DNA from 4 places in the Nonomuraea sp. CA-141351 genome. Region 3 is predicted to be linked to each of the others. Evidence: riboswitches for the same ligand, from Rfam matches in the RefSeq annotation. Region 3 holds a riboswitch; each other region holds the start of a gene.

Region 1 (7,804 bases), 3.5 Mb from region 3:
CCGCGCGGCAGTGTGAGAACCACGTCACCATGCCGGGTGGTGTAGATCAGGGCGTTCGTCGGTATCCCAGTCCCCTCCAGTGCTTCGCTGAAGCCCAGCTCCACCAGTTCCCGCACCGCGTGCGGCTGCAGGTTGATGCCGACCCCCAGCGGCCGCAGGTCCGATACCGCCTCCACGATCGCGCAGTCGATCCCTGCGGCGTGCAGACTGAGCGCCGTCGAAAGCCCTCCGATGCCGGCACCGATGACCAGTACGTTCATGCCAGCTCAGTGCCCTGGGGTAAGGAGGTCATGCCATGTCTCAGAGGCCCAGCCCACCCATAGCGGAGTACGAACAACGGAGTTCGAACAGCTCCAGGACGCATCGCCCTCACTATTGCCCACGGTCTAGCACTGACCGTCGCAGATCACACAGGTGGCCAGGCCGAAGACGACACTGAGGCCGCCGATCGGCGGGCGGAGATCCGGGACCTGTCGCGGCGAGTGCTGATCGGGGCGGTGCTGACAGCGCCGGTGGCGCCGACGGTGATGGCGCACGAGCTCTTCGGCGCTACCTGGGTGCCCGGCCTCCTGCTCGACCGCTGGGTGCAGCTCGCACTGATCACGCCGGTGATGTTCTACGCGGGCTGGCCGATCCACCGGGTGGGTTGGCTGAGCCTGCGCCACCGGGCCGCGGAGATGAACAGCCTCATCACGCTCGGCACGAGCGCCGCTTACGTCTACAGCCTGCTGGTCACCGCTGCCCCGGGGTTGCTGCCGGCTGAGCTGCGGGATGTGTACTACGAGGCCGTCGGCGTCATCCTGACCCTGATCCTGCTCGGCCGCCTTCTGGAATCGCGCGCCAAGGCCGGGGCCGGAGAGGCGATCCGCAAGCTGATCGGTCTGCAGGCCAGAACCGCTCGGGTACGCCGCGACGACACGGAGCGCGAGATTCCCATCGCCGAGGTGCTGCCCGGCGACCTGGTGATCGTCCGGCCGGGCGAGAAGGTGCCGGTGGACGGCGTGGTCGTCGACGGCCGTTCCACGCTGGACGAGTCCATGGTCACCGGCGAGTCGATCCCTGTGGAGAAACAGCCCGGCGACCAGGTGGTCGGGGCGACCGTCAACCAGACCGGCGCGTTCACCTTCCGCGCCGAGAAGGTCTGCGCACAGACCGTCCTGGCCCAGATCATCCGCCTCGTTCGGGCGGCGCAGGCGTCCAGGGCCCCCATCCAGCGTCTGGCTGACCTGGTGTCGGGCTACTTCGTCCCGGCGGTCATGGCCATCGCCGTGGTCACATTCGCGGCGTGGTACGTCGCGGGCCCCTCCCCCGCGTTCACGCTCGCCCTCGTGGCGGCGGTCTCGGTGCTCATCATCGCCTGCCCGTGCGCTCTCGGCCTGGCCACCCCCCTGTCCATCATGGTGGGCACCGGCAAGGCCGCTCAGGCCGGCGTCCTGATCCGCGATGCGGCGGCCCTGGAGACCGCGCACAAGCTGGACACGATCGTCCTGGACAAGACGGGCACCATCACCCGCGGCCGCCCGGCGCTCACCGACGTCGAGCCGCTCGCCTCCTGGACCGTCGATGATCTCCTGCGCCTGGCCGCTTCCGCCGAACGCTCCTCCGAGCACCCGCTCGGACAAGCCGTTGTCGCCGGCGCAATCGAACGCGGCCTGCCCTTGACCGACCCATCGGACTTCGACTCGGTCACCGGCGAGGGCCTCTCCGCCACCGTCGAGGCACGTCATCTGCTGATCGGCGGCCGACGCCTGCTGGCCGACGCGGGCGTGCCCGCCGTGAACCTCGAACCGGCCGCCGATCGGCTGGCCGCGGCGGGCCGTACCCCCATCATGGTGGCCGTAGACGGAGAGCCCGCCGGGGTGCTCGGCGTGGCCGACACCGTCAAGGACGACTCGCGCGTCGCCGTCGCCGCGCTCCAGCAACTCGGCCTGCAGGTCGTGATGATCACTGGCGACAACCGGCGCACCGCCGAGGCGATCGCCCGCCAGGTCGGCATCACCCGCGTGCTGGCAGAGGTGCTGCCCCAGCACAAAGCCGCCGAGATCGCCCGGCTCCAAAGCGAGGGCCGTCGGGTCGGCATGGTCGGCGACGGCATCAACGATGCTCCCGCCCTGGCCCAGGCTGACGTCGGCTTCGCCATCGGCACCGGCACGGACGTGGCGATCGAGGCCTCCGACATCACGCTGATCTCCGGCGCGCTCATCGGCATCCTCACCGCGGTGTGGCTCTCCCGCGCCACCCTGCGTAACATCCGCCAGAACCTGTTCCTGGCCTTCGTCTACAACGTGGTCGGCATTCCCATGGCCGCCGGCATCCTGTACCCATTCCTCGGCATCCGGCTCTCCCCCATCATCGCCGCCGCCGCGATGGCCCTGTCCTCGCTGTCAGTCGTCGCTAACGCCAACCGGCTGCGCCGCTTCACCCCGCCACCTCTCCAGCCCGCCGCGGAACCCCCGGCCGAACTGCCCGTCACCGTCGAGCCAGGCGCCGAGCCGGAGGAGACCATCGATCCGGTCTGCGGCATGCAGGTCGATCGCGCCACCGCCACCGCCTCACTCCAAACAAGGCGGCAGCACCTACTGGTTCTGCTCCAGCCACTGTCGGGACACCTTCACCGCACAGGGACCGCTGTCGCGCTCGAGGGGGCACGCCACTCGTCCCCACCCCATGCCTGAAGCCGATCACTCTCGCTATCGTCCTGCGCACCCTGCCTGCGGCGGGCCGACAGTTGACCCAGTAGGAGCGCTCATGGTGCTCATTGAAGGGACAGGTCGGGGCGGGACCTTCGTAGGTCCCGCCCCGGAATTTCGCCTGTCAGGCCTTGTACTGCGGGTAGCCGTACCCCACGACCTGCGACGTGGGGCGGATCCGCTCCTCCACCTTGCCGTTGCCGGTGTTGCCCTCGATCGTGGTGATCGTGCCGTCCCCGTTGTCCTTCTTGACCAGGCCCATGTGGTCAATGCTGTCGACGGTCTTGTCGTCCCAGGAGAAGTAGACGACGGCGCCTGGCTTGGCGACGGTGCCCCACCGGCCGTTGTTCTGGAACCACTTGGCCCAGGTGATGGTGTAGGCGTCCCACCCGACGGTAGGCCGAGCGCCGGCCTTATCGCCGACCCAGGAGACGAACATCGCACACCATGGAGCGTTCGCGTAGGCCTGGATGCTCCCGCCGTCACGGGCCACGGTCTCCTGCGCACGAGGCGAGGACATGTACCACTGGTGGAACGGCGTCCCGCCTCCTGCGGCGTTCTCGGTAACGCCCACCTGGGACTCCGCGATCTTGATTACCGCGTCCGCCGCGACCTGGCCGGGCTTCCGCTGGGCGACCTCTGCGGCGTGCGCACGGTCGTTCTGGTGCTCGGCGGCAAAGGCGGGGGTGCCAGTGATGAACGCGCCCGCGGTGACGGCGGCTGCGACCGCGATGTTCATCGGCTTCAGGGTGCGCGAAAGTACGGTCTTGGTCATGCTGGGGGTTGCTCCTTGCTTCCATGCCGCCTACCGGGTTAGCTGACGGGTTCGGGCCTGGAAGTGCCCTACGGAACGGCTCTGCGAGTGTTCCGATTCACCCCAAAGAATTGGGTCCCCGGTTCCGCTCTTCGCGGATTCGGCGGCCGCGCCTACCCGCTGGCATGCTGCTGGCGCAGGTAGAGCACGGTCTCGGCAATGAAGGACGCACACCTGTAAAGGGTCCTAGTCGTGCGCCCCAAGTACCCCCCTAAGGTAAGTATTCCCCATAGAGCAGTGCAAGACAGAACCATGCGATTCCGGGTAAAACTTACGAGCATCCCTTACCAGGCAAGGTTTTCAGTTGGGAATTCTTTACCTTCTTCCTGGACATTCTCCGCCCGATCAGGGGGCAGAGAGACTGGCCGTCGGACGGTGGTGGAGGACCCTCAGACAGTCGCGGCCCGGTGGCGTCCGGCGTGGCGCGCATGTCTGCCCGACGGCTGGCGCCGGCTCCTCACCGAGGTGAGCACAACGGCGATGCAGATTACGCTGACCAACGCAGCGCCGGGGACCATCACGCCCCTCCGGCGCCGCCCACACTCACCGGCGAGCCACCTGCGGGGGACACGCGGGATGACTCACATCTCAACGCGCAACCACCACAGGCAGCGATGCCCGCGCCAGAGCAGGCGAAGCTGGGGCATCAGATCTCCGCCGGGAAGATCGAGAACGCCAAGCGGCTGGGCATCAGTACGTGATCTACAAGCAGCGCATCTGGCACGTCCGCACGGGAACGTGAAAGGCGATGAGCGACCGCCGTGGCGTAACCGCCAACTACTACGACTACCCAAACATCTCTGTTCGCTAGGAACGGTGCGGTAGGGATGGCGTCGCAGTTGGTTGCCGTCATACCCGCAGGGGCGCGCGGCGGCGACGGCTCGCGTGTCAAGCGCCACTGAGCTCGACACTGGGCTCGCCACCTGGCCTACTACATGAACTAGTAGTATCTGCGCTATGCGCTATCCACGGCTTCGTGCAAGGGGTGTGCTGGTGGGCCCCGACGCCGGGGGACGGGTGCGCACCAGCCGGGATGAGGAGCGCACTTGGCGGGCGGGCGGCGCGCTGCCCGGTCAGGCCACCGCGTTCGCCGCCGTCGACAGCAACCGGATGCCGGCCGCAACGGAGGATGGAACTGTTTACGAGTCCCGGAACGGCGGTGTCGACTTCACCGTCGCGTTCCGACCCGCGGTCTCATGAGCGTCCGCGAGTTTAACCGTCGTCGCGCTCCATCTCGCGGCGCCGTGAGCGTGCTGCGTTCGCGGCGCATGCTCATTCCGACCGCCGTCGTGCTCGTGGCGGTGCTGGCCTATGCCGTGTCAGCAATCGCGCTGGCCGGGAAGATTCCGCCAGGCACACGGGTGGGCGACGTGGACATCGGCGGTCTGTCTCCGGAGGCTGCTCGCTCTCGCCTCGAAGCGGAGCTGGGCAAGCGGGTGAACCAGCCATTGACGCTGATCGCGGCGGGTAAGCGGAAGGAGGCTACGCCTGCGGAGCTGGGGCTGGGCTTCGATACCCAAGCGACAGTCGAGGCCGCGATGGCGGGCGCCGCCACTCCGATGGGCGTTGCCCGTTCCCTCTTCGGCAGTCGCCAGATCGCACCCGAGATCACAGTGGACGAGCAGCGTCTAACTGCCGGGCTCGCCGGTCTGGCCAAGAGCGTGGATACCAAACCGGTCGAGGGCGGCATCCGCTATCAGGGACTGGAACCGCGAGCGCTGCTGCCGAAGCCCGGACGCACGCTGGACCGCAACGGTGCGGCACAAGCCGTGCGGGCGGCCTTCGCGGCCGCACGCACCTCCGTCGAGTTGGACGTCCAGGCGACGTCTCCGAACGTCACCCCCGATGAAGTCCGCCGCATCGCCACGAGCACGGCACGCACGGCGATCGGGGCCCCGCTCACGCTGGCCAGCGGCGGCAAGCAGGCCACCGTGTCCCGGGAGCAACTGGCCGCCGGCCTCCGCTTCGTCTCTGACGGCCGGGGAAGTCTGCGCCCGTCCTACGACGCTGCCAAGATTTCCGCAGGCGTGGCCGAAACGCTGCTGATCACCCCGCCGAAAGACGCTTCCTTCAAGATCGTCAACGGCAGACCACAGGTCGTCCCATCCAGGGCAGGCCATGGCGTCGACATCAGGACACTCGGCCCGGCGATCTCCAAGGTCGTGGCGGCAGGCAGCCGCCGCGTCGATCTACCTGCCACCGAGCGGCAGCCCCGGGTTACCACGGGCGAGGCGAAGAAGCTCGGCGTGAAAGAGAAGGTCAGCTCGTTCACCACGCAATATCCGTGTTGCGCGCCTCGCGTGACCAACATCCACCGCATCGCCGACATCGTCGACGGTTACGTGGTTCAGCCTGGGGAGACGTTCTCGCTCAACGGCGTAGTCGGCAGGCGCGACAAGGCGCGTGGCTTCGTCGAGGCGCCAATGATTCTCAACAACCGGTTCGTCAACGACGTCGGTGGCGGGGTGTCGCAGTTCGCCACGACGATGTTCAACGCGGTGTTCTTCAGCGGCTTTCAGGACGTTCAGCACATGCCGCACCAGTACTACATCTCCCGCTATCCCGCCGGGCGGGAGTCCACGGTGTCCTACCCCCAGCCGGACTTCCGCTGGCGCAACGACTCCCCCTACGGTGTGCTGATCAAGACCTCGTACACGGCCACGTCGGCCACCGTGCAGTTCTGGAGCACCAAGCGCTACGACATCAAGTCGCAGAGCTCCGAGCGATATGACGTCAAGCCCATCCCGACCCTTACCGACTCCGGGTCCGAGTGCATCCCGATGGACGGCGTGGAAGGCTTCGCCATCGACGTGTGGCGCATCTTCGAGCAGAAGGGGAAGGTCGTGCGCAAGCAGCGCTTCCACACCGTCTACGATCCCGAACCCCGTCTCACGTGCAAAAAATGATTACTTAGAGCCAACCGTACATGTGCGGAGAGCGATATAGGCTGCTGCATGTGATCGTTGACATGCACCGGAGCGGCCGCGGACACGGCTGGTTGCTCGTGGTGTTCACGATCATCACCACGTTCCATCTCCTGCTCTGCGACATCGGGCCACACGCCCATGGCAGCCTGTCCAGCGCGCACCATCAGCTGATCTCACACGATCACGGAGGGGATGGCGACCACCACGCAGCAACGTGCGAGGATCCCACCATCGAGTCCGCTCCGGTGATGGCTCCGCCCCCTGGCGCGAGGATCACCACCGCCATGCCACATGGACCGGACGATCTTCCGGTCCCGGCGCCGGCGGGAGGCGCGCCGCGTTCGGGGACCGCCTTGCTCACAGCCGTTTGCGTGTCACGGGTATAGCCGTGCCCGGCGTGCGCCGGTTCGGCCGCGCCTGCCGTACATCCAGGCATCCGTGACTGTGGCGAGGACCCATCACCATGAACACCATCCATCGGCGTCAGCCTGCCCGCATATGGGCCGGCCGCTCTTCCCTTGCCGGTCTAGTCGGCGGGACACCCGTGCTGTGGATCCCCGAACTGTGGGACGAGCATGGGCGCGGCTTCTGGGCGAAGCTCGAAGGCCACAACCCCGGCGGCATCAAGGACCGCCCGGCACTGCACATGATCGGCCAGGCCCGCTGCCGCAGCGAGCTCCGCCCCGGAGCGCCGATCATCGAGTCCACTAGCGGCACGCTCGGCCTGGGGCTCGCTCTGGCCGGGATCGCCTACGGGCACCCTGTCATCCTGGTCAGCGACCCAGGCATGGAGCCGATCATGCACCGGCTGCTGAGCGCATACGGCGCCCAGGTCGAGCTGGTGGTCGAGCCGCTGCCCACCGGCGGGTGGCAGGAGGCCAGGCGGGAACGCGTACGCGCACTCCTCAAGGAGCATCCCGGCTCCTACTGCCCGGACCAGTACCACAACCCGGACAATGTCGGCGCCTACGACCTGCTCGCGCGGGAGCTGGCCGAGCAGCTCGGCCAGGTTGACGTGCTGGTGTGCAGCGTCGGCACGGGCGGGCACAGCGCGGGCGTCTACCGGACGCTCCGGCGGCTCAGCCCCGGCGTGCGCCTGGTCGGCGTGGACACGATCGGCTCCACCATCTTCGGCCAGCCCGCCCGTCCCCGCCTGATGCGCGGTCTGGGCAGCAGCATCTACCCGCGCAACGTGCGCTACGAGCATTTCAGCGAGGTCCATTGGGTGGCGCCCGCCGAGGCGGTGTGGGCCTGCCGCCGCCTCGCGGCCGGCCGTTACGCCACCGGCGGCTGGAGCGTGGGCGCCGTCGCGCTGGTCGCCTCCTGGCTCGCCAGAACGGAACCCCCCGACGCCAAGATCGTCGCTGTCTTCC
Region 2 (7,804 bases), 4.2 Mb from region 3:
ACGGTGCCGGTCCATGGACCGGCACACCCGACCAAAACGCCCGCATATGCGCGGTGTGGAAGATCGCCATCCGGGCACGCGGCATTCGAGAACCGGCCCCAGATACGATCATGCGCTTATGGCGGCCGCCGGGGTCCTAGGCGAACGGCATAAGCGCATGGTCGATAGGCGACTCGCTCAGTGAGCCGCCTCGTACTTCTCGACGACCGTGGAGGCGATCCGCCCGCGCTCGCTGACCGGCAGGCCGTGAGCCTTGGCCCACTGCCGGATCTCGGAGCTCTTCTCGCGGCTCATCGCCCGGCTGCCGCCGCGACCGCGGCGACGCGTGGAGACTGCGCCCGCCCTGCGCGCGTGCTGCACGAAAGGCGTGAGCGCGTCCCTCAGCTTCTTCGCGTTAAGGTCGCTGAGGTCAATCTCATAGGACGAGCCGTCAATAGCGAAGCTGACCGTCTCATTGGCCTCGCCCCCATCGAGGTCATCGATGAGAATCTCCTGGATCTGCTTGGCCATGTACGCAATCCTTTCGCGGAGCATTGTTTCATTCGCCTGCCCAAACATATACCCGGAAAGGCGCGGAGACAATTCAGCGCTGCGGGGATTCGGCTGACTGGCCGATCAGTTCTGGCTCCTCGGCCTGATCCTCACGGTTTCGGCGACCTCCGAGGACCTCGGATCGGACCAACTTCACTACGCCAAAGATGAAGGCGCCGCCCACCACCACCGGGGGGATGAGCGCTGACAATACGTCTGTAAGGGCTTCCATTCGTCCTCGCCTCCACGGCTAGCGGGGTTTCGGGGGCGCATTATGTGGATGGGAGCGCGACCAGGAGGAGCACTGGGACCCTCGTGACGCACAAGGTGTCTACCACCCAGACACGACCATAGCGGCGCACAGATGCCCCACGCGTCGCGGGGGCGCCAACGTCCGGCAACCCGGACGCCCCATAGCCTAATGCCAGTCTCTCCAGACTCCTTACCGGATCAAGGGAAAATTTTGAGAATTGGCATCCCGCCTGGGGCAGATGGCTCACTGAAGATCTTTTACGACGCGCGTTCCAGCTAGTCTGTCATGCGGTCCCCGCTCCAGGGGCTTGTCGATCAGGATGAGCAGGCCCACACAGAACAGGAGCATTCCGGCGAGCAGATTGGCCACGGGAATGCCCATCAGCATGACAGGCCCCGGATACAGCAGGGACCGTTTGAGCAGCGCCCCGGACGGAACATCGTCCGGGGCCAGGCGAATCCTCATGATCGCCTTCCCGAACGTCCTGCCGCGCCTGGAATGGGCCCACCAGTCGTAGCCCACATAACCCAGCCCTGCGGCCAACCACGCGAACGCACCGGGCAGCCGGCCGTCGAACACCTCCAGCATGCCTACAGTTCGGAAGATGCCCCATAGCGCGATGAACAGAATGTAATAGAACACCCCGAAGACGAGCGCTTCAATCGCTCGGGCGGCGAGCCGTTCCCACCATTCCGCGGGCAGCGCGTCCGCCCACGACGGCGACCCGGCCATAACTCCCACCTCGCGTCATCAGCGACCCAGGCCCTCATTTTGGTACGCCTCCCGCACACAAAACAGGGGCCGGCACGAAGCCGGCCCCTGCTTTTACCTGTCGCGTGAACTACTTGATCTTCACCACTACGGTGTTCGCGAACTTGTCGGCGAACGTCTGCTGCAGAGGCTTGTCCCACAGCTGCGAGGCGCCGTTCAGACCCGTGCCGATGACGCCGAACAGCGGGCCGATGAACGGGATGACGCCGAGGAAGTACCAGCCCCAGGTGCCTGCCGCACGCTTGAGCGCCGCGTCGGTGGCCAGGCCGCCGGGCGGCATCCCGGCACCGACCGGCACGACCTTGATGCCCATGACCATCTTCCCGACCGTCTGGCCGTTCATCTTGGTCATGAAGAAGTCGTAGCCGACATACAGCAAGGCCAGGAGGAGATACTGAACGAGCCCCACCAGGAAGCCGCTCAGGATACCGGTGGTAAGACCTGTGGCGGAGTCGTAGCCCACGGCGAGCAGGCTGACGACGATGGTGATCAGCGTGTAGAGGATGCCGAAGATGACGCCGTCGATGATCCTCGCCACCAGGCGCTGCCACCACTCCGCCAGCGGAGCCGGCGCGCCGGGCGGCTGCACGCCCACCGGACCCGGCTGTCCGTGGGCCTGACCGTAGCCGGGCTGGCCGTACTGCTGCGGCTGCCCGTAAGCCTGGCCGTACTGCTGCTGGTCGCCGTACTGCTGGCCGTAGCCCGGCTGGGCCTGCTGCTGGCCGTACTGGGGCTGACCGTACTGCTGCTGGCCATAGTCCGGCTGGCCCGGCTGCTGCTGGCCGTACTGGGGCTGCTGACCGTACTGCTGCTGCCCGTAGTCCGGCTGGGACTGCGGCTGCTGGCCGTACTGCTGCTGGCCGTAGTCCGGCTGCGACTGGGCCTGCTGGCCGTAGCCCTGCTGCCCGTAGTCCGACTGCGGCTGCTGGCCGTACTGAGGCTGCTGACCATAGTCAGGCTGGGACTGGGCCTGCTGACCGTACTGCTGGCCCGAGGGAGGCTGCTGGCCGTAGCCCTGCTGCCCGTAGCCGGGCTGCGACTGGGGCTGCTGGCCGTAACCCTGCTGGCCCGACTGCGGCTGCTGGCCGTACTGGGGCTGCTGGCCGTAGCCCTGCTGGCCCGGCTGCTGCTGGCCGTACTGGGGCTGCTGACCATACTGCTGCTGCCCGTAGTCCGGCTGCGACTGGGCCTGCTGGCCGTAGCCCTGCTGCCCGTAGCCGGGCTGGGACTGCGGCTGCTGGCCGTACTGGGGCTGCTGGCCGTATTGAGGCTGCTGCCCGTACTGGGGCTGACCGTACTGCTGTTGCTGGCCGTACTGGGGCTGCTGGCCATACTGCTGTTGCTGGCCGTAGCCCTGCTGGCCGTACTGGGGCTGCTGACCGTAGGCATCGTCCGCCCGGTAGCCGACCACAGTCACGTCGGGGTCGGGCTCGCCGGGGCGGCGACCCGCGTTCTGTTGACCGTATTCCGGAGTGCCGGCGGGATTGTCGCCGGATTCGTCCTGTGGATACGGCGGCTGTCCGGTGCTCACCGTGTCACCTCGCTTCGAGTGCGCATGTGGCACGTGTCAGGACACATGCCTGTGCTGCCCAACGTATCGACATAGGTATCAACAATCACCTTTCCATCTGGTCAAGGTCCGCGTCACCCGATGTCAGGTGGAGCAGCATGCGGGTGTTGCCCAGCGTGTTCGGCTTGACGTGTTCCAGGTCGAGGAACTCGGCCACACCCTCGTCATACGAGGCCAGCAGTTCGGCGTAGACCTCGGGTGAGACCGGTGTGCCCTGGATCGGGCGGAACCCGTGCCTCGCGAAGAAGTCGACCTCAAAAGTGAGACAGAATACACGTCGCAGACCCAGATCTTTGGCGTGCTGGATCAACGCGGAGACAATCCGGTGGCCGACGCCCATCCCCCGGCACTCGGGATCCACGGCCACCGTGCGGATCTCTGCGAGGTCCTCCCAGAGCACGTGGAGCGCGCCGCAGCCGACGACCTGCCCGCCTCGGTCGGCCACCCAGAACTCCTGTACGTCCTCGTACAGCGTCACAGTGGCCTTTTCCAGGAGCCGCGGGCCCGCGCCCGCGTAGGTGTCCACCAGGCGCCTGACCGCGCGCACGTCGGGCGTGCGGGCTCTCCGGACCACCACCGCGGTCTCGGGCGTTGTCAGTTCGGCCACCTGCTCCATGGCTCTCCAGGGTACAGATCTCATTACGGCTCGGCCCTAACTCCCATAGCTCGGCCCATCCTGTTACATCCCGTGGCCAGACGAGCACGGAGCTTGCCCCCAGTCTCGTTTGCGCGAAAGCACGGACATAGAGGGCATAAGGTCTGTTCTGCACAGGTGATCACGAGATCACCTTGTGACCCTTCGGTTGTGAAACCTCTACAGACTTGGCAGTTCTGGTTGAGCACGAACCTGGAGTGCATTAGTGTCCAGCGACAATGTTTCCACGCGTGCCGCGCGGGAGACACGCTCAATTCCCGAAAGGGAAGCCGGGGATCCATCGGTGGCGACCTCCAGCGCCACCACAGGGGTGAGTCCGAGTCTCTCGGTAGGGCTGCTCCGGCCCGAACCCGTCAGCTAACCCGGTAGGCGTCCAAGAGAGGAGCTGGTTGGTGAAGCGCACGCGCAACGGCGGGGGGAAGTCGGCGGGCAAGCACGCCCGCCCTCCGGAACGGGCACGGCGCCCACGCCACTTCGGTGTGGTGAGTCTCACAGTCGCCGCGCTGCTGTTCGCCATCCCCGTCGGTTCGGCGTCCGCGGACCCCAAGCCCTCGTTGAAGGAGCTCGCCGACCAGGCCCAGGAGCTGCACACGCAGATCGAGACGCTGACCGAGCAGTACAACGGCCAGCGGGAGAAGCTCAAGACAGCCAAGAAGGCCTCTGAGGTCGCGCAGAAGACGCTGACGAGCAGCGAGACGGATCTGGCCGCCAAGCGCGCGAAGGCCGCCCTGCTCGCCCAGAACGCCTACATCACGGGCGGCCTCACCAAGACTCTGGCGTTCGCGACCTCCGAGGACCCCGAGGAGTTCCTCAGCCGCGCCGCGACCTCGTACGCACTGGAGCAGGAGCAGGGCGAGGAGATCAACCAGCTCGCCAAGGCCATGGACGCCGCCGCCCGTGCCAAGGCAGGCGCCAAGGCGCGCATCGACGAGGTCCAGAAGATCGTCGATGACCTCCAGTCCAAGCGCGACAAGATCACCAAGCTGGTCACCAAGGTCGAGAGCAGCCTGTTCAAGCGGGCCCTCGGCGAGGCGGGGCAGCCAGGCACGCGCGCCGTGCGGGTCAACCTGCCCATCGCGGGCAGCGGCAAGGCCGCGGAGGCCGCGCGGTGGGCGCTCACGCAGCAGCTCAAGCCGTACGTCTGGGGCGCCGAGGGCCCGAGCTCCTACGACTGCTCCGGGCTGGTCATGGCGGCGTACCAGCGGGTGGGCATCTCGCTGCCGCACTACACCGGCGACCAGTGGACCGCGGGCAGGCACATCTCCCGCTCTGAGCTGCGGCCCGGCGACCTGGTGTTCTTCTACAGCGACCTGCACCACGTGGGCATCTACATCGGCGGAGGCATGATGGTGCACGCCCCGCAGACGGGCGACGTCGTACGGGTCTCGGCACTCGGCAGGCGGCCCTTCGCCGGCGCGGTGCGCATCGCCGACTGAGACATCCCGCAGCACTAGATCAGCTGGCGGCGCGCGGCCCAGGCCACGGCCTCGATCGCCGTGGCGACGCCGATGCGGTCGCAGATGCCCCGTAATCTCCGGCGTACCGTGCGCCCGCTGATATCCAGACGTCTGCCCACCCGATCGACCGTGACTCCCCTTGCCAGCTCCGCCAGCAGCGCCAAATCAGCATGGCTTAGCTCAACGCCTTCAGTGAGCACATCCATCGGGAGCCCTCCCCCCCAACAGCAGAACTCGGACCTCACAGATGGGCCAAAGCCGCTCCTCGCAGACGGTAAACGCATCCTGGAAAGGTCGTCAAGCATGACAATCGCCGCACTTGACGAGCTCTATTGACATGATCCGTTATATATGAGGCACTCGCGATATGTCAGGGCGCCCGGTCTCGGATGAGTGATCTCATTGGGCCTGCCATGTGCCATCAATGGGATCTTCGGGCGTTGCCGATTTGGATCTGTTCGGCGCGGAGTTTCGGTGTGATCCATAAGCCGGTCGTTGCCGCCGGAGCGCGCGATTCGCGATCTTCCGCTCGCACGGCGAGCCACCAATCGCTCGCTTTGTACGGCGCCGGCACTCCATTCGAGAGATCCAGGTCAAGCCGACGTATTGGATTATTCGGAGCCGCATGCTCCGATTGGCCTAGGGGTAATCGAGTGGCCGCCGCCGCGCTGCTCGCGCCGCCGCCCGTGGCCGGCGGCCCTGTTTCCGGGCGTGCGTGCCCGGTCCCCGATATGGCGATCATGCCGGCACTCGTGAGGCTTCGGGCGCTTCCGGCGTTGGAGCGGGACAATCGCCGGCGACCTTGACCCGATGCTGACAACTGCCCTCGTATCGGTAACCGGCGTGCCGGAAGGCAGCTTCGCGACCACTTTCTGTAAGGGACTCGGTCAGGCGTTGGTGGCGTCGTACCGGTCCCTGGCCGCCTCGACGTCCTCGATGTGCGTCTCCGCCCAGCTCTTGATCGCGGCCACCAGCGGCATCAGGCTCTCGCCCAGCGGGGTGAGCGCGTAGTCCACCCGTACGGGCACCGACGGAGTGAGCGTGCGCGAGACCAGGCCGTCGCGTTCCAGGCCGCGCAGGGTCTGGGTGAGCATCTTCTGGCTGACGCCCGCGACGCGCCTGGCCAGGTCGCTGTAGCGGCGCGGCCCCTCCGCCAGCGCGCTGAGCAGGAGGGTGACCCATTTGTCGCTGAGGCGGTCGAGAAGCTTCCTGGAGGGGCATTGGGCGAAGTACGCGTCGAACGCCTGCCTGGCCTCGTCACGCCGCTCCACCGCCGTCTTCGTGGCCATCTGTTCGCTCCTCCTCCTGGGTGGGTTACGCACTTCAAGGTGCCTCCTTACCAGAAGAGAGTAACTCTTCCTACGCTCGTCGCCATGACGAACATGCGTGCACTCATTGGCGGCTCCGGCGCTCCTCAGCTGGTGGAGGTGCCGGTGCCCACCGCGGGGCCCGGACAGGTGCGGATCAAGGTGGCGGCGGCCGGGGTGAATCTGTTCGACCTCGCCGTGGCGGCCGGGACGCTCGCGGACCACGGCGTGGCCCGCAAGCTGGACTCGTACGGGCTCGGTTTCGACGCCGCCGGGACCGTCGACCAGGTGGGCGACGGGGTCGCGTTCCGCGTGGGCGAGGAGGTCATCGGACTCGTGGCGCGCCTGGAGCTATCGGTCAAGGCGCAGGCCGAGTACGTGGTGGTCGACGCCTCGGCGGTGGCGCGGGCCCCACGCGGCTTCACGGCCGTGGAGGCGGCCACGATCCCGCTCAACACGCTCACGGCCTGGCAGGCACTCGACCGCGCGGGCGCCGGCCCTGGCCGTACGCTGCTGGTCACGGGGGCGGCTGGAGCCGTCGGCGGCTACCTGGTCGAGCTGGCCACCCTGCGCGGTGCCCGAGTGGCGGCGGTCGCGAGTGCCGGGGACGAGGAGCTGGTCCGAGGGCTGGGGGCCGAGTGGTTCGTGCCCCGCGGCGACAATGTGGCCTCCTCCGTACGTGCCCTCGTCCCCGGGGGCGTGGACGCCGTCGTGGACGCGGCCGTGCTCGGCCTGGCGGCCTTGGACGCCGTGCGGGACGGCGGGGCCTTCGTCGCGCTCTCCGCGGGGGTGGCGCCCGTGGGGCTGCGTGGGATCGACGTCGCCACGGTGTTCTTCCGGGCCGACGCCGCCCAGCTCGCGGAGGTGGTGCGGCTGGTGGAGGGTGGCCTGCTGACGTTGCGGGTGGCGGAGACGTACCCCTTGGACAAGGCGGCCGAGGCCCACGCCCGCCTGGCCGCCGGCGGCCTCCGCGGCCGCCTCGTCCTCATCCCCTGACCCGCCGCCCTCGCGCGCACCCCAGCGGGCGACGCGGGCGGCGGGCCGCCGTACGGGTCAGTGGGTGGGCTTGACCAGCGGGAACAGGATGGTTTCGCGGATGTTCTTGCCGGTGAAGGCCATGATCATGCGGTCGATCCCCACGCCCACACCACCCGTGGGCGGCATGGCGTACTCGAGGGCCTGCAGGAAGTCCTCGTCCAGCTGCATGGCCTCCAGGTCGCCGCCGGCTGCCAGGAGGGACTGCTCCGTCAGGCGGCGGCG
Region 3 (7,804 bases):
ACCTCACCCGGCCGCCCGGCTGGGCCGAGATGATCGAGGTCGCCCGCACCGACCTGGAGCAGTCGGCGGTGGCGGCCGAGGGGTCGGAGCGCGAGGAGGTGGTCGCCCGGCTGCGTGAGCAGCTCGCCGCGCAGAAAAGCGCCGCCAAGGAGGAGGCCGACCGGCTGCGCGAGCAGATCAGGGCGGCCCGGGCGGAGAACTCCGACCTGCGGCGCAAGCTCCACGACGCCCGCGAGCGGGCCAAGGGCGCGGTCCGTCACGCCGAGGAGATGGAGCATGCTGCGGAGGAGGCCAGGTCGGCCGCCTCCGCCTCCTCCGCCGCGGGCGATTCCGAGCTGCGGCGGCTGCGCGAACGCCTGGCCGACGTGGAGAAACAGCTGGAGGCCTCGCGGCGGGCCGCCCGTGAGGGCAGGAGCATCGAGGACTCCCGCATCAGGGTGCTGCTGGACGCGCTGCAGGACGCCTCCGCCGGGTTGCGCAGGGAGCTGGCCCTGCCCACGACGATCACCCGGCCCGCCGACTCGGTCGCCGCGATCACCGGCGAGCGGCCCGGTGTGCGCGGCGTTCCCGCACGCGCTCTCGCCGACGACGACCCGCAGCTCCTCGACCAGCTCCTGGCCCTGCCGCAGGTCCATCTGATCATCGACGGTTACAACGTGACCAAGACCGGCTACGGCACGCTCACCCTGGCCGACCAGCGCAACCGGCTGATGACCGGACTCGGCGGGCTGGTGGCGCAGACCAGGGTCGAAGTGACCGTGGTGTTCGACGGGGCCGAGCTCAACGCCCCCGTGCAGGTGGTGGCGCCGCGGGGGGTACGGGTGCTGTTCAGCGACCCTGGGGAGATCGCCGACGACCTGATCCGCCAGCTCGTCCGCGCCGAGCCGCCCGGCCGGGCCATCGCCGTGGTGTCGTCGGACCGCGAGGTGGCCGAATCCGTCAGGCGGATGGGAGCCAGACCCGTTCAGTCTGGACTGCTGCTGCGCAGGCTGGGCCGGGCTTAGATTACGGACCGGCTGGGACGGCCCTCCATCACGATTTGTACGTTTAGGTGAGACCTCACCCGCCACTTCTGTACTATTTCGCCCCAGATATCATCCCTGGGAGGCGACACAGTGAGGTTTGGCAGGGTACCGGTGGCCGCGGGTCTCGCGCTTGGGCTGGTCCTGTCCCCGATAGGCGCTGCCACCGCTGATCCCAAACCCACACTCCGGCAGGCCAAGGCCAAGCTCGAAAAGCTCAACGACAAGGCCGACAAGGTCGTCGACCGGTTCAACACGGCCACGGAGCGCTACAAGAAGGCCAAGAGCTCTTATACCAAGCTGAACGACAGCTACAAGCGCAAGCTGGCGACCGTCGCGGACCTGCGTTCCCAGGTGATCGACATGGCCGTGGACAGCTACAAGTACGGCGCCGACCTGACCTCCTTGCCCGGGCTGATCAGCACGGACAACCCCCAGGCCCTGCTGACGGGGCTGACGCTGGCCGGGCAGGTATCGAAGGAGCGGGCGGAGAAGCTGGCCGCGTTCGATCGCGAGAACCGCGGGCTGAAGGTCGAGCGTGACAATGCGCAGAAGGCGCTGGAGGCCGCGGACAGGGAGCGGGACGGGGTCGAGAAGGAACGTTCGGAGATCATGAAGCTGATCACCGAGCAGAAGAAGCTGCTGAGGAAGCTGGGCGCCTACAATCCCGGCAACCCGAACAGCGTCGGCATCAAGTACACGGGCCCGGCCTCGGGCAACGCCGCCGCAGTCCTGCGCTTCGCCTTCGCCCAGGTAGGCAAGCCGTACATTTACGGCGGGACCGGTCCAGGAGGCTACGACTGCTCAGGCCTGACCCAGGCGTCGTGGCGCGCCGGCGGCGTGTCGTTGCCGCGTACGACGTGGCAACAGTGGGCGTGGGGGGCCAACCGCAGGGTCTCCTTGGACGACCTCCAGCCGGGGGACCTCATCTTCAGCTCGAGCTTGGGCCACGTCGTGATTTACGCCGGCAACGGGGACATTGTCCACGCGCCCCAAACCGGCGACGTGGTCAAGGTCGTCAAGCTCTCCTCCTACGGCAACTCGCTCCTGGGCGCCATCCGCCCGTAGGGTGCCGTTTCTGGCAGTTCCCGGCACTGAGGCGGGGTTTCCGCCGCCTGAGGCACGTCTTCTCGCGCTGGGCCACCGACCGACTGCGGAGGCCCCATCGCCCCTCAGGCGCGAGGGCCGGTGTGCAAGACAACGAACAGCCCCCGCGGGCGGGTGCCATCCGGCATGTGCCAGGAGCCGGCGACGTGGCCCGTCGCTTCCGGTGGAAGGAGAGGTGCGTCGTCCGGGGCGGGACGCAGGACCCGGTGCAAACGGAGGGCCGTACCCCGCGGTGCAGGCAGCTCAGTGCCCTCTTGGTCGTCGGCGGCAGTGGTGAAGTCCGTGGGGGTGAGGCTGCCACCGAGGTAGGAGCGGGTGACCTCCCGGTCGGGGGTGTCGCTGGTGTTCTGGTCCTGGGCCTGGACCCGGCCCTCGATCAGAGCCAGCAACTGGGCGACCAGCACCGGGTCGTGGCAGCCGTCGTAGGCCCAGCGCCGCCCCAGCACCCCGTGCTCCATGGTGCCGACGAGGGCGTGCTCCGCCCCGTCGAGCGGGGCACCGCGATAGGTGAGCGGCACCAGGTAGCTGGTCGGGTGAGTGCCGGAGGTGTCGGTGACCACCATGAACTCGATCCCGACCTCACCCTGCGGGTCATCCAGCCGGAAGCCGCCGGCCTTGGCCAATTCTGGTTCGCCCGCGCCACCGTGGTACCACGGCCGGGAGGGTAGCCAGGAGGTGAGCAGTTCTAGCTTGGTCGGTTTGAGGGTGGTGTGGTGGATGACGGCCATGCTGAGGATTCTCTTCCGTTGAGGGTTGATGTGGACCCAGAACAGCGCCGACCGCACCCCGCGGCGCCTGCGGCTTCCGGCCTGTCATTGGATGGCCAGGCGGAAGCGATCGCTGAGGCTGGTGAGGCGTTCGACGGGTTCGTTGGCGAACACTACCCGCAGGTAGTGCCTTCCGCTGGGGCCCCAGCCGTCCATGGGAGTGGCGGCGATCTTCGCCCGGTCGAACAGGCGCTGGGACAGTTCGACAGCGGTCAGTTCCAGGGGCCTGGTGTCGATGAGGAGTGACCATCCGCCGTGCGGTCGGATGACCGGGTAGGCGGCGAGCTGATGCAGGACCGTCTCGCAGCGCCGTTGCCATTCGGCGGTGGCGGCGGCGACGTCGGCATCGGCGTCGGGTGCGTCCAGTGCGGCGGCCACGGCGTCTTGGGCCAGGCCGACCTGGCAGACGACGTTGGTCAAGCCGACGAGGCGGATGTCGGCGATGATGTCGGCGGGGCCCACGACCCAGCCGACGCGCCAGCCGATGAGCCGCAGCTCCTTGGAGGCCGAACCGACGGTGATGGTGCGCCGCACCAGGCCCTCGTGGGCCGCCGGGTGACTGGGAGGGCGGCCGTCGAAGCGGATGCGTTCCATGGCCGCGTCGTAGATCAACCAAGCGTTGTGGCGTTCGCAGGCGTCGGCGAGGGCGGACCAGTGGCGGTCGTCCAGGACGAGGCCGGTCGGCATCGCCGGCCCCATCATCAGGACCGCCGCCGTGTCGGGTCCGACGGCGCCGGCGAGTCGTTCGGCGTCGATGGTCCAGCCGTCCGCGGTGGGCTGTGCGGGGACGAAGCGGGGGACGCCGCCCGCGAGCCGCACCCGGTTGACCAGGCCTGCGTAGATGGGGTCGCACAGCACGACCTCCTGCCCGGGCTCCACGGTTGCGAGCAGCGTGTTGAGGATGCCGTTGAGCCCGCCTGCCACGCTGACGCACTCGGTGCCGGCGTCATAGCGGCGTCCTGAGATGCGCCCGACGTGCGCCGCGGCGGCAGCGCGAAGGGAGCGATGCCCCTGGAACGGCAGATAGCTGTTGGCCGCGTCGTCGTCGATGGCGGCATGCGTGGTGGCGATGGCGACGGCGGGCGGACGCAGGTCGGTGTCGAGATTCTCCAGTCGCAAGAACTCTGGGTCGCTCACCGCGTCGGCCGCGTCACCAACGGTGTCCACACCGATGCCCGGGATGTCACGCAGCCGCGTCACCGTCATGCCGCCTCCACAGTCGAACCATTTCACTGGTACAGGCATATCACTATGCTGATACGCATGGATCTTACGCAAGTGGTGGGGCAGAACGTGCACCGGCTGCGCACGGCGGCCGGAATATCGCTGGCCGACCTGGCGTCCGCCAGTGGCATCAGCAAGACCACGCTGCACGGCATCGAACAGGGCCAGGGCAACCCGACCCTGAGCACCCTGTGGGCCTTGGCCACCGCGTTGAAGGCGTCTCTCGGTGAGCTGCTGGAAACGCCCGCCTCGACGGTCGAGGTGGTACGCGCCGGCGACAGGCGGCCGCGGGTCGAGGGCGACGCGGTCAGCGCGCGTCTCCTCCACCGCATCAGAATGCGCGGCACCGTGGAGGTCTATGACATCGCCATCGCCCAGAGCACCCAGCACTCCGACGCCCACCTGCCCGGCGTCGAGGAATGCCTCGTGCTCACCCACGGACGCGTCACCACCGGCCCGGCCGATTCCCCCACCGAACTGGCCGAAGGCGATGCCATCCGGTTCAATGCCGCTCGCCCGCACCTGTACCGAGGTCAGGCCGCGCACAATCGCGCTGTCCTTCTCATGGTGCACCCGGAGAACTGACAGCCGCCAGGCCGACATGCCCCCCGCTACCTGGCGCGCCGCATACAGCACAGCCGGCATAAGCAGCGCCTGTTCAGCCAGGGCTCTGAACACCGCGGGCGGCTTGGGAGCCGGTTGACCTCTCGACGATCCAGTTGCCTGCTTGCCTTACGTGGCTTCATGACCTTCAAGCGTCTGACCAGCTAGATCGCTTGATCGACTTGAAGCCCATTCCGCACGTCGCGGTGCTCTGCCGCCTTCCCTGCGCCGGGTCGGCGAGGTGTTGTGCGGTGGGGCCGGCGCAACATGTACGGCGGCCGGGGTGGAGTTCTTCGTGCGGGATGTTGTGGCTGAACGATCATTCGAAGCGCTTCTACGATGCAGCGTCGTTGATGGCGGCCGGGGCGGCCGGGGTCGAGCCGGGGTGGCGGAGACACCACCGTCCCGCGGCGGGAACGCTCCCTACGCGTGAGCGTCGTGTGAGGCATCGCAACAAATGTGAAAAAGGCGACAATTGCGGCCTGACAAACGCAGGCGAATCGAAGTGTGAGCAGTGTCACATTTCGATAAAGGAGCCTGGGGTTCCAGCAGGGATTTTCACTCTTACAGCCCCCTTTATCTGATCTTTACAGCCCATGTCTCGCTTTGCTGATTCTTGACGGTTCGGCGTAGCTTCTGGCGTCGTCGCGGTGAACAAGCCATGTCCTCCGCGAACCCGCATCGGTCTATCCCGATGTGAGACAGATAAAGATCCGCTGGTCGCCGCCCATATCCCCATATCAACATCTTGATCGGGCGGTGGCTTGCCGAGTCCGTGCAGCCAGGAGGCACGGAGCCGGGGACCCAGCGATCCCAGTTCCCCAGGGATCAGGGGTGAATCGGCGCGCAGATCGCGCCGTAGGGCTACTTCCAGGCCCGAATCCGTCAGCTAACCCGGTAGGCATTCGTGGAAGACTCAAGGAGAAATCCTGTCTACCTCCCCGCAGAACCCCCGTCTGTCCCGCCTTGCCCTGAGTGGCGTAGCGCTCACGATGACCGTGACGGCCGGAGGTCTGGTCCTCCATGCCCCAACGGCTCAGGCGGCGGCGAGCACGTCGGATTCGACGGCCAAGGCGGCCACGGCCGCCCGAACCTCGAAGTCGGCCAGGGCCGCAGCGCTCAGGGCAGTCAAGATCGCTCGGCAGAAGTCCAAGGCTCGCAAGGCCGTCTCGGCGGCCAAGCACCAGATCGGTGACCCGTACCGCTACGGAGGCACAGGTCCTGGTTCGTTCGACTGCTCCGGCCTCGTCCAGTACGCCTGGAAGAAGGCTGGGGTGAAGATCCCGCGCGTGACGAACAGCCAGTTCGCCCGCATCAAGAGCAAGGTCTCCTGGCGGAATCTCCAGCCTGGTGACCTGCTGTTCTTCAACGGGCTCGGCCACGTGGGCATGTACGTCGGCAAGGGCAAGATGATCCACTCGCCGCGGACAGGCGAACGGGTGCGCATCGACAAGCTGGGCAGATGGCGTAAGTCGTCCTTCGTGGGCGCGGTCCGTCCCGGCCTGTGACCAAGCCCCGCCCGAACCCGTTTCGGGCGGGGCTCGTCCTCTTTTGCTGAGGTCCCTTTTTTATTTGGTACGGCGGAGCACGGGCGGCGCCACCCGCCGCACGTGGCTGAGGGCCCCCAGGGGGACGCTCGCTGACCCGCACGGGCTTGGCCGCCGCAACGGCGCACGTTGGACCACACAACCCTTGACGGCCGCACGCAGCGGAGGGTGTCTGCCTCCCACCCCACACCTCGCCACACCCCTGGCTCCGCGCCGCTCGACACCGCGCCACACGGCCTCACAACCCCCGGCTTCGCGCCGCACGGCTTCACACGACGCGACCCCGGCCGCTGGAACGGGCCTCGGCGCACGGCCGGCGGCTCGCGTTCGGCGGCGCATGACGGCGGCTGAGGGTCCGTGTCGAGCCCGGTGCGTGTCCCAATGGTCCCCGGGCATGACGGCGTGGCCCACCGACGCTCAGAGGCCCGTCGATCCAGACCCCGGCGCCCGCTGGTCCGGAGCGCGGTGCGGCCAAGGTGCCCCCTGCGGGGCGGCTACGATCGGGCATCGTGTCCGGGTGGGTGAGTCGGCGGGTCGCGGTGGTCTCCATCGTGCTCCTCGCCGTCGCCTCCGCCGGCGCCCCCACCCCCGACTCGCCGATCCTTCCGCAGGAAGCCCACCACCTGTGGCGTGATGGTGCGGTCGTCGTCCGCGGAGCGCGGTCCGTCGTCGTCGGGCACCACGCCCCATCCGGTGAGCTCCGCGAGCTCGCGCGCAGGGCCGACGCGGCCGGGCAGCGGGTCTCGGACGTGCTCGGTGGGCCAGTACGACCGCTGATCGTCGTTCCGGGCTCCGCCGCCGAAGCGGCCGGGCTGGCCGGGTTGGCCGGGGCGGGAGAGGTCGAGGGGCTGGCCGCGGTGGCCGACGGCGGGCGGGTGATCGTCGTCCCCGAGTTCTTCGCCAAGCTCAACTCCACCGGCAAGGACGTCGTACTCACCCATGAGCTCACCCACGTCGTGGCGGGCACCGACCGCCTGCCCGTCTGGCTCTACGAGGGGTTCGCCGACTATGTCGGCTACCGCGACTCCGGGCTGCCCGTGAGGACCGCCGCCGCTGAGCTCGCCGCCGAGGTGCGGTCCGGCCGGTTGCCGGGTGAGTTGCCCGGACCTGCCGCTTTCGCCGCCGACGGGCGGGACCCCCAACGGCTCGCCCGGGCGTACCAGGAGGCCTGGCTGGCGTGTCGCTTCCTCGCTGACCGGTTCGGTGAGGGGACGCTGGTGAGGCTCTACCGTGAGGCCCGGTCAGTCGGCGTCGATCAGGCACTCGCCGCGCTGGGGCTCTCCGCGGCGACGCTGACCGCACGGTGGCGCGACTACGTGCGAGACCAGCTCGCGTAAAGGGGGAGGCACATGGACGAACAGCGAGATACGGACGGAGCAGCGCAGCACGGCGGGGAGGCAGGGGGCGCGGTCCCCGCCCTGGGCGCCGAGCCGACCGGCAACGGGGTGACGCGGCCGAAGGAATCGCAGGGGAACGTCAAAGGGGCGGGTGTGTCCGTGAACGGGGACAGGCCGCGCGAAACCGCGGACGGGCG
Region 4 (7,804 bases), 5.5 Mb from region 3:
GCTGGACCAGAGTGGCGGTGTCCCGATCCGCTCGGTCGAACCGCGGAATCGGGACACCGCACGATCGGTGGATGGGGCTTTGCGAGCCGCCCGTCCGGGTCGGGTCACTTCTGGAGAGCGGCCTGGATCTCGAGGCTGATCGACACCTTGTCGCCGACTACGACGCCACCGGCCTCCATCGGGGTGCTGATGTCGATGCCGAAGTCGCGCCGGTTGATCTCCGCGGTCGCGGAGAAGCCGGCCCGCTGTCCACCCCACGGGTCGGGGCCGAACCCGTTCACCTCGACGGCCAGCGGTACCTGCCGTGTGACGCCGTGCAACGTCAGCTCACCGTCGACGGCCCAACCGTCGCCGGTCTGGCGGATGCCGGTCGAGCGGTAGCTCATCGTCGGGTACTTCTCGATCTCGAGGTAGTCGGCGGTGCGAAGGTGGTTGTCACGTATTTCGTTGCCGGTGTCGATGGACGCGAGGTCGATCGTCGCGGCCACCGACGTGCCCAGCAGGTCCTCGCTCGTGACGAGCGTGACGTCGTAGATGGTGAACCGGCCACGCGTCTTGCTGATCATGAGATGACGGACGGTGAAGGCGATCTCGGAGTGCACCGGGTCGGCTTTCCAGGTGCCGGCCAGATAGCCCGGGATCTCGACGGTCGCGGGGACGGGGGTCATGGCTTTCCTCCATGAATGTGGTGCCGCGGCGACGCGGCGCAGGCGGGAGTGGGGTGGCGGGATCAGGGCTCGAGGTCGACAACTCCTTTGCCGCTGGAGATGTCGAGCGGCACCGAGACCTGGTCGTGCACGATCAACCACGTGCCGTCGATCTTCTGGAGGCAGTACGTGACCCTGACCCACATACCGCTCGTTGCCGTCCCGTTCTTCAGCGTGCCGCCGAGACGAGCGAACGCGTGCCCGAACGCCACATCATCGCCCACGGTGAGCGTCAGGTCTCGAACCTCATAGGTCACGCTCTCGAAGAACGTGAACACGGGCGCCCAGTTCTTGAGCTTCGCCTCGATCCCCACATGCTGGAGCGGCTGCTCGATGTCGAAGGACACAATGTCCGTTGCGTAAAGCCGCTTCAGACCCTCGAGATCCTTGCCTTGGAGCCCTTCGACGATCTTGTCGACCAGCTGGCGGATCTTGGCTTCATCTACCTCGCGTTGCGTAGGCATCGCTACCCCAACCTTCCCTTGAGGTGGAATCTGGCTTCTCACACCTCCCGAAGCTATGGCTCAAGGGTTATCTTGTCTAAGATTAATATTGCTATGGCGTTATGTCCTGAGCGGCATGATGGAGCTGCAGCCGGGCCGCGAGGCGCTTCGCATCGCCTGGTCGAACGCTCCTTGGGTGAGCTCAATGCGGGGCGGCGAGCCGGATGCGGACCCTCAGCGAGGGACTATGCCTTACGGGTCATCCGTTCATGGCGAAACCGGTCTTGGAAGGCATAAGCGTCTGTCCTCTACGGTCGCAAAGGCCCGCACAGGCACCACCGCACCAGGAAGGACGCACCATGAGCGCTGCGGATCTGGCCTGACTCCAGTTCGCGCCCACCACCGGCATCCACTGGCTGTTCGTGATCCTCACGATGGGCCCCTTCGTGGCGATCATGTACACCAGGGCCGAGTTCTCCCGAGATCCCGCCGAAGCAGCGATACAAACGAAATGCCATCCGTGGCCTTCTTCTGGATGCCGCTGCTGCCGACGGCACTGGCGTTCGCCGAAGGCGACATCGACTCGGCGGGCGCCTGCGCGACCGTCGCCCTGGCCGTGCTGATCACGTGGCTTCCACGCAGGCGTCGCAGCAGGTAGGTGCGCGCGAACGGCGCTCCACAGCCGCCCTTCTCACCGTCAACACCCCCTCGCATCTGATGCGAGAAGGTGTCCGGAGAACGAGAAGAAATGCGGCTCAGAGCACCACAGGCGACACGGCGGAGCTGGCACTCCGAACGCTCAACCGCATGGCTGCCAGCACGAACGCCATCTCAACCAGTGGATATACAGCACCAGATGCAAAATCCCCATTTCTAGTACATCGAGATGTGCACGTGGTCGTAGTGGTTCTCGGTGATGCTGCCGCGGTCCGACATGGCCCGCCAGCCCGAGCCCATGTTGATGCGCTGCTTCCAGATCACGTACTTGACGCCGAGCTTGTCCTTGTTCTTGAGCGCCCAGTCCGCGATGCGGTCACCCAGGGCGTTGTTGATGGCCGCCGGCATCGTGCCGCCGGTGCTCATCATGAAGTCGCAGGCCCGCCCCAGCGGGTGCTCGCCGCTGGAGCCTGAGCGGAAGCAGCCCACCTCGTACGGCAGCTTGAAGTTCTTCGCCACCTCCGCCTTCATCAGCCGCGTACGGGCCGTGATGTTGTCCGAGCCCGTGGGCAGCTCCGGGGCCCAGCTGCCGTTCGAATTGCGGCCGGGGCCGAACGGCACCAGGTCCTGGAGCTTCTTCTGGATGTCCTTGATGACGTCCTGGGCCTCTTGGCGCTGCTTGGCCACGTCCTTCGCGTCCGCGCTGATCTGGGTGGCGAGCGCGGCGGCCTGGTCGGAGGCCTGCTTCTTCTCGTCGCGTGCCTTGGCCACACCCTGCACGACGGCCTGCTGCTCGGCTGTGAGCTGTTCGAGCAGGGCGATACCGGGAGCGTTCTGGGACAGCAGGATGGCGGGCACCGATGGGTCGTGGTTCTGGTAGCGCATCCTGGCGACGTCGGCGACCCGCTGTTCGGCCGTGGCCAGCGTCTGCTCCGCGGTGGCCAGGCGGTCCTTGGCGGCCTTGGCGGCCTGCTGCGCCTTGGCCAGCTCGACGCGCTTGAGGTTGTACTTCTCGATGAGCTTGTCAACCTTGCTGTTGAGCTGCTTCAGCTGGGCGCGGAGCTCGGTCTCCGACGGCTTGGGGGCCGCCGACGCCACGGTTGCCGGCAGGACGGCGATGGCCGCGGCAGTGATGAGACCGATGGCAAGCGCCACGGGGGACGGAGCCGCCACGTGGATGTTCCTCTCCCTCTGCCGGCCGGGTTAGCTGACGGGTTCGGGCGTGGAGGTGCCCTACCGACACGTGGTCGGATTCACCCCAGAACGAGGTGGGTCCCCGGCTCCCGGGCGACACGCCCGGGATTAGGCATGCAACGGCAGTTACAGCCGGTGCAAAAGGGATGTTAGTGGTAGATCACAAGTAATGCGACCCTAACTAGAAACCTAATAGTGATCTACTTGTGATCGAAGCATACGCGCGGCCTCCTCCGGCAGCACGTCGTTCACGAAAGCACCCATGGCCGACTCCGACCCGGCCAGGTACTTGAGCTTCCCCGGCGCCCGCCTGATGCTGAACAGCTCCAGGTGCAGGTACGCGAGCTCGCGATCCCGCCGTACGGGCGCCTGGTGCCAGGCCGAGATGTACGGCATCACGACGCCGAACAGGTCGTCGAAGGCCCGCAGCACCGAGGTGTAGAGCGGCGCGAACGCCGAGCGCTCCTCCTCCGACAACGCGGCCAGATCGGGCACCTGCCGGTGCGGGTAGATGTGCACCTCGTACGGCCAGCGCGCGGCGGCGGGCACGAACGCCGTCCACAGCTCGTTGGAGGCCACCACCCGCGTCGCCTCGGCCCGCTCGGCGGCCAGCACGTCCGCGAACAGGTTGCCCTTGGTGTAACGCCTGGCGGCGGCGAGCTGGAGCTTGGTCCTGGGCGTGACGTACGGGTAGGCGTAGATCTGGCCGTGCGGGTGGGCGAGCGTGATACCGATTTCCTCGCCCCGGTTCTCGAAACAGAACACCTGCTCCACACCCTCGATCCCGGACAGCTCGGCCGTGCGGTCGGCCCACGCCTCCATGACCAGCTCCACCTGGTCGCTGGAGAGCCGGGAGAAGGAGGACGAGTGCTCAGAGGTGAAGCAGACGACCTCACACCTCCCCGCTCCCGGGCGAACATCGCTCAACCCGCCCACATCCTGGTAAGTCCCGAAATTGCCGGAGAAGGACGGGAACCGGTTCTCGAACACCACGACGTCGTAGTCGTACGCCGGGATCTCCGACGAGCGCGTGTCCGACGACGGGCACAGCGGGCACTCGCTCGCCGAGCCGGTCGGCTGGAACGTGCGCGTCTGCCGGTGCCCCGCCATCGCGATCCACTCTTCGGTCAGCGGGTCGTAACGCAGCTCGGAGGCCACCGGCCGGGGGTCGAGTGTCCGCCGGTCGATCGCGCTCCTGTCGGCGTCGTCACGCCGATCGAAATAGATCAGCTCTCGGCCGTCGGCCAGGTGGGTGATGGTGCGCTTCAAGGAGAGCCCTCCGCGATGATCAGTTCTCCGGCCCGTTCGGCCAGCTCCGTGCGTGCGTCCTCGGGTAGCCCCGCGTCGCTGATGACCACGTCGGCCTCGCTCAGCTCGGCGATCGTACTGATGCCGACCGTGTTCCACTTCGTGTGGTCGGCGGGGATGACCAGTCTGGTGGCTGCCGCCACCAGCTCCCTGTCGGTCTCCGACTCCAGCAGGTTGGGCGTGGTGAACCCGGCCCGCACGCTCATCCCGTGCACGCCGAGGAACAGCGTGTCCACGTGCAGGCGGCGGATCGCGGCCACGGCCACCGGGCCCACCAGGGCGTCGGACGGCGTGCGCACGCCGCCGGTCAGCACGACCGTGCGGTCTGAGCGCGGGTTGCGGTGGAAGACCTCGGCGACCGGGATCGAGTTGGTGATCACCGTCAGCTCGGGGACGCCGATGAGGTGGCGGGCCAGCGCCCACGTGGTCGTCCCCGCCGAGAGGGCCACGGCCGTGCCCGGTCTGACGAGACCGGCCGCGCGCCGCGCGATGGCCTCCTTCTCCTGCTGCTGGCGGGCCGACTTGGCGGTGAACCCCGGCTCCTCGGTCGAGCCGGGGCCGAGTGCGGTGGCGCCGCCGTGCACCTTCTCCAGCAGCCCGCGCTCGGCCAGCACCTCGAGGTCGCGGCGGATCGTCATGTCGGAGACGCCGAGCTCGCGGACGAGGTCCGCCACCCGGACGCCGCCGTTGCTGCGCACGCGTTCGAGGATCGTCTGCTGACGCTGTTGTGCGAGCACACCCGCTCCTTCCAACAGATTCCACCAAATTATGACACGGAATTGTTGGGGAATGTTAGTTAGCGTGGTGCCCTTGCGCTGGTCACCTGGGGAGAGAGAGGCTCGGGTTCCGGTCGATCATCGGAGGCGAGCTATGGCCAGGCGCTCACGCAAGGGCAAGGCACGCAAGAAGAAGAAGGCTAACCACGGCAAGCGCCCCACGGCGCGCTGACGGGGGTGGCCGCCTTTCCCGGCGGCCACCCGGGTTTCACACATGACCCGCGCCCCGTTCCAGCGTCACGCGTCGTTGGCCAGGCGGGCCAGCCTGTCCGGGTGATCGGCCCTGACCACGATGTCGGCGGCCTGCTGGGGCCGTACCTCTCGCTCGTACCGCTCGTACGCGGGCATCCGCCATAGCTCGTCCTCGGGTGTCCCGCGCTCCAGCGCCCCCGCCGACAGCCACACGTGCACGCTCAGGTCGACCGCCAGCCCCCGCCCCAGCAGCAGCGTCCCGTCGACGATCACCACCCCTCCCGGGGGCAGCTCCTGGTACGGCGCCCGGTACGCCCGATCGACGCGGCTGTCCCAGAGCCGTGGCAACACCTGCCCGGTGCCGCCCGGGTCCAGGGGTTCGAGGACCTCCCTCGTGAGCGCCTTGGCGTCGAGCCAGTCCTCGTAGAAGGCGTCCGGGTCGGTCCTGCCGTGCTCCAGCCGCAGCGACGCGGGCCGTAGGAAGTCGCCCGCCGACACCCGCAGCACGGGCCGCCCGCGCAGCCGCAGCGGCGCGACGAGCTCGTCTGCCAGCGTCTCAGGACGCGCGGCCGGGGCGCCGTCCACGGCCACCCGTACCCACCCCTGCCGCGCGGCGACCCTTTCGGCCAGCTCCTCGACGAGGGCGTCGCGGGAGATCGGTCGCCACCGCATGCCTACGCGCGCAGCCCCGCCACGAACCGGTCCATGGCCTCCGTCACGTCCTTGAGCACCCGGGCCGAGGCGACCGGGTCTCCGAAGATCTCCATGCCGTGGTCGGCGTCCGGAACCTCGAGATACGGGTGCCCCAGACCCCGCGCGACCTCACCGTCCCACAGTTTGTCGGCCGCCCCGCCGACGAGCAGCGTGGGAGCCTTGCTCCGCCGCAGCGCCCCGACGACGGACTCCACGGTGAGCAACGGGGTGAGCCAGATGGCGGGCAGTCCTCGTTCGGCGGCGAGGGGTGCGGCGAGCGTGCCGAGCGACTTGCCCACCACGAGCACTTGACCGGCGCTCTCCGCCTCCACGGCCTCCCGCGCCCGCTCGACGACCCACGCCTCGCGTCCGGCCATCGTGTCTGCCGTAGGCGGCTCCCACCAGACCTCCTGCACGGTCCACCCGTGATGCGCGAGCACGACGCGGGCGAAGTGGAGGAGAGGGCGGGCCGGCACGTATGACGCGCCCGGAAGGAGGATGGCCACCCGATCCGGATCACCTTCGTGCCGGGTGGGGACTCCGAGGACCGTCTCTGGCGCCATTCTCCGGAGTATAGGCCGAACCACCTGCCGAGATCACGAAGGCCGGCTCTCCCGACCGGTTCCCGACGGACCCGGCTGAGCCTCCGTAACGGATTCAGCCCTTCCTCAGCCGCCTCCGCCCAGAAAAACCGACCGGGCGCGCAACGAGCAGGAAAGATCGAAAAACCATGCGAAGATCGCAAAGGCCGGGCTCCCTGGCGGGGATGACCTGGCCTTTTGCCGTGCAGAGCGGACGACGGGAATCGAACCCGCGTAGCTAGTTTGGAAGACTAGGGCTCTACCATTGAGCTACGTCCGCGCGAACCGGTCGAACTCTGGTCTAGACTTCATCCGGTCGTCAGGGCGTAAGCGTACCGGAGTCCCGGAGCGCATGCGCACTCGGCGAGGCGGGGCGTGGCGCAGCTTGGTAGCGCGCTTGCTTTGGGAGCAAGAAGTCGCAGGTTCAAATCCTGTCGCCCCGACCAGCAGGACCAGCACGAAGGCCGCTCACCGGACTCGGGAGCGGCCTTCTGCAGTGTGGATCTCTGTCCCCATCAGCCGTTGATCCACTCCTCCAGCGCCGAGCGTCCCGGGGGCGGACATGGATCCACGAATCATCCCAACGACGTTGCAGTAGGACAGGAAGCATACGACCGAGATCTCCAACAGACCTCTGTTCTCGGCGTTATCGAACTGCTCAATTGGGATCTCGACCCCGAACGCGAGCAACACACGCCCCGAGCGGCTGGCCCGCGGCAAACCCTACGAGTACGAGCTGTGGGACGACGAAACCTGAACCGTTCGTGTGCGGAGCCGGGGGACGCCCCGAGCTGATCATGCTCTCCCCGGGCACCTACACGCAGCGGTCATCTTCTTTTTCAGCGTGCAGGTTTGAGCTCGTCCACCAGGAAGTTCGTGAAGGCCACGCTAAGCCGCTCGCCGGTTAGCCCCTCGAGGAAGAGGAACTGGCCCTGCGGGTTGACCTCCAGCCAAGCGTACTCCTCTGTGCCCACCCGCTTCAGATCAAAGATGCCCATGCGTAGCCCGAGAATGCGCAGCACCTCCTGTAGCCCGGCGACGGTTCTGTCGTCGAGCGCCACGGGCTTGATCGGCACGTTGAGGTTGCCGCGCCAGTCGAGGCTGGCGGACTCGATCTCGAACGCGTGAGTGGCGTCGCCGAAGCAATGTGCCCGGATATGTGCCGTCCCAGGAACGAGTTCCTGGTAGATCGCCGGCGCGAACCGGATGCTGTCCTCGGCGGCGACGAGTTCCTCGGTCGCCTTTATCGCGTA

Evidence for each region. Region 3 has a riboswitch for cyclic di-AMP ahead of ACQPWU_RS18755 (C40 family peptidase). Riboswitches for the same ligand answer to the same signal wherever they lie in the genome.
Region 1: it holds a riboswitch for cyclic di-AMP, as region 3 does, so the genes downstream of both, ACQPWU_RS02200 (CHAP domain-containing protein) here and ACQPWU_RS18755 (C40 family peptidase) in region 3, are expected to answer to the same signal.
Region 2: it holds a riboswitch for cyclic di-AMP, as region 3 does, so the genes downstream of both, ACQPWU_RS58685 (NlpC/P60 family protein) here and ACQPWU_RS18755 (C40 family peptidase) in region 3, are expected to answer to the same signal.
Region 4: it holds a riboswitch for cyclic di-AMP, as region 3 does, so the genes downstream of both, ACQPWU_RS44185 (coiled-coil domain-containing protein) here and ACQPWU_RS18755 (C40 family peptidase) in region 3, are expected to answer to the same signal.

The regions. Positions count from the first base shown of each region.
Region 1 is NZ_CP191982.1:432,112-439,915, reverse strand. It holds gene ACQPWU_RS02210 (flavin-dependent oxidoreductase) at 1-260, opposite strand, end outside; gene ACQPWU_RS02205 (copper-translocating P-type ATPase) at 498-2,675, shown strand; gene ACQPWU_RS02200 (CHAP domain-containing protein) at 2,815-3,465, opposite strand; cyclic di-AMP (ydaO/yuaA leader) riboswitch at 3,478-3,620, opposite strand; gene ACQPWU_RS02195 (hypothetical protein) at 4,462-4,704, shown strand; gene ACQPWU_RS02190 (VanW family protein) at 4,749-6,410, shown strand; gene ACQPWU_RS02185 (PLP-dependent cysteine synthase family protein) at 6,895-7,804, shown strand, end outside.
Region 2 is NZ_CP191982.1:12,478,497-12,486,300, forward strand. It holds gene ACQPWU_RS58660 (histone-like nucleoid-structuring protein Lsr2) at 178-510, opposite strand; gene ACQPWU_RS58665 (RDD family protein) at 1,028-1,516, opposite strand; gene ACQPWU_RS58670 (RDD family protein) at 1,626-2,150, opposite strand; gene ACQPWU_RS58675 (hypothetical protein) at 2,166-3,161, shown strand; gene ACQPWU_RS58680 (amino-acid N-acetyltransferase) at 3,172-3,741, opposite strand; cyclic di-AMP (ydaO/yuaA leader) riboswitch at 4,018-4,167, shown strand; gene ACQPWU_RS58685 (NlpC/P60 family protein) at 4,173-5,216, shown strand; gene ACQPWU_RS58690 (LuxR C-terminal-related transcriptional regulator) at 5,231-5,443, opposite strand; gene ACQPWU_RS58695 (winged helix-turn-helix transcriptional regulator) at 6,125-6,526, opposite strand; gene ACQPWU_RS58700 (NADP-dependent oxidoreductase) at 6,611-7,540, shown strand; gene lysX (bifunctional lysylphosphatidylglycerol synthetase/lysine--tRNA ligase LysX) at 7,598-7,804, opposite strand, start outside.
Region 3 is NZ_CP191982.1:3,947,996-3,955,799, forward strand. It holds gene ACQPWU_RS18730 (NYN domain-containing protein) at 1-1,004, shown strand, start outside; gene ACQPWU_RS18735 (NlpC/P60 family protein) at 1,116-2,090, shown strand; gene ACQPWU_RS18740 (maltokinase N-terminal cap-like domain-containing protein) at 2,195-2,857, opposite strand; gene ACQPWU_RS18745 (pyridoxal phosphate-dependent aminotransferase) at 2,942-4,102, opposite strand; gene ACQPWU_RS18750 (helix-turn-helix domain-containing protein) at 4,160-4,705, shown strand; cyclic di-AMP (ydaO/yuaA leader) riboswitch at 5,479-5,642, shown strand; gene ACQPWU_RS18755 (C40 family peptidase) at 5,716-6,231, shown strand; gene ACQPWU_RS18760 (hypothetical protein) at 6,780-7,607, shown strand; gene ACQPWU_RS18765 (M48 family metallopeptidase) at 7,620-7,804, shown strand, end outside.
Region 4 is NZ_CP191982.1:9,416,532-9,424,335, forward strand. It holds gene ACQPWU_RS44170 (YceI family protein) at 105-668, opposite strand; gene ACQPWU_RS44175 (YybH family protein) at 731-1,213, opposite strand; gene ACQPWU_RS44180 (hypothetical protein) at 1,662-1,808, shown strand; gene ACQPWU_RS44185 (coiled-coil domain-containing protein) at 2,024-2,980, opposite strand; cyclic di-AMP (ydaO/yuaA leader) riboswitch at 2,986-3,126, opposite strand; gene galT (galactose-1-phosphate uridylyltransferase) at 3,191-4,270, opposite strand; gene ACQPWU_RS44195 (DeoR/GlpR family DNA-binding transcription regulator) at 4,267-5,046, opposite strand; gene ACQPWU_RS44200 (50S ribosomal protein bL37) at 5,180-5,257, shown strand; gene ACQPWU_RS44205 (uridine kinase) at 5,323-5,949, opposite strand; gene ACQPWU_RS44210 (hypothetical protein) at 5,952-6,533, opposite strand; tRNA gene ACQPWU_RS44215 (tRNA-Gly) at 6,761-6,831, opposite strand; tRNA gene ACQPWU_RS44220 (tRNA-Pro) at 6,921-6,997, shown strand; gene ACQPWU_RS44225 (ATP-grasp domain-containing protein) at 7,391-7,804, opposite strand, start outside.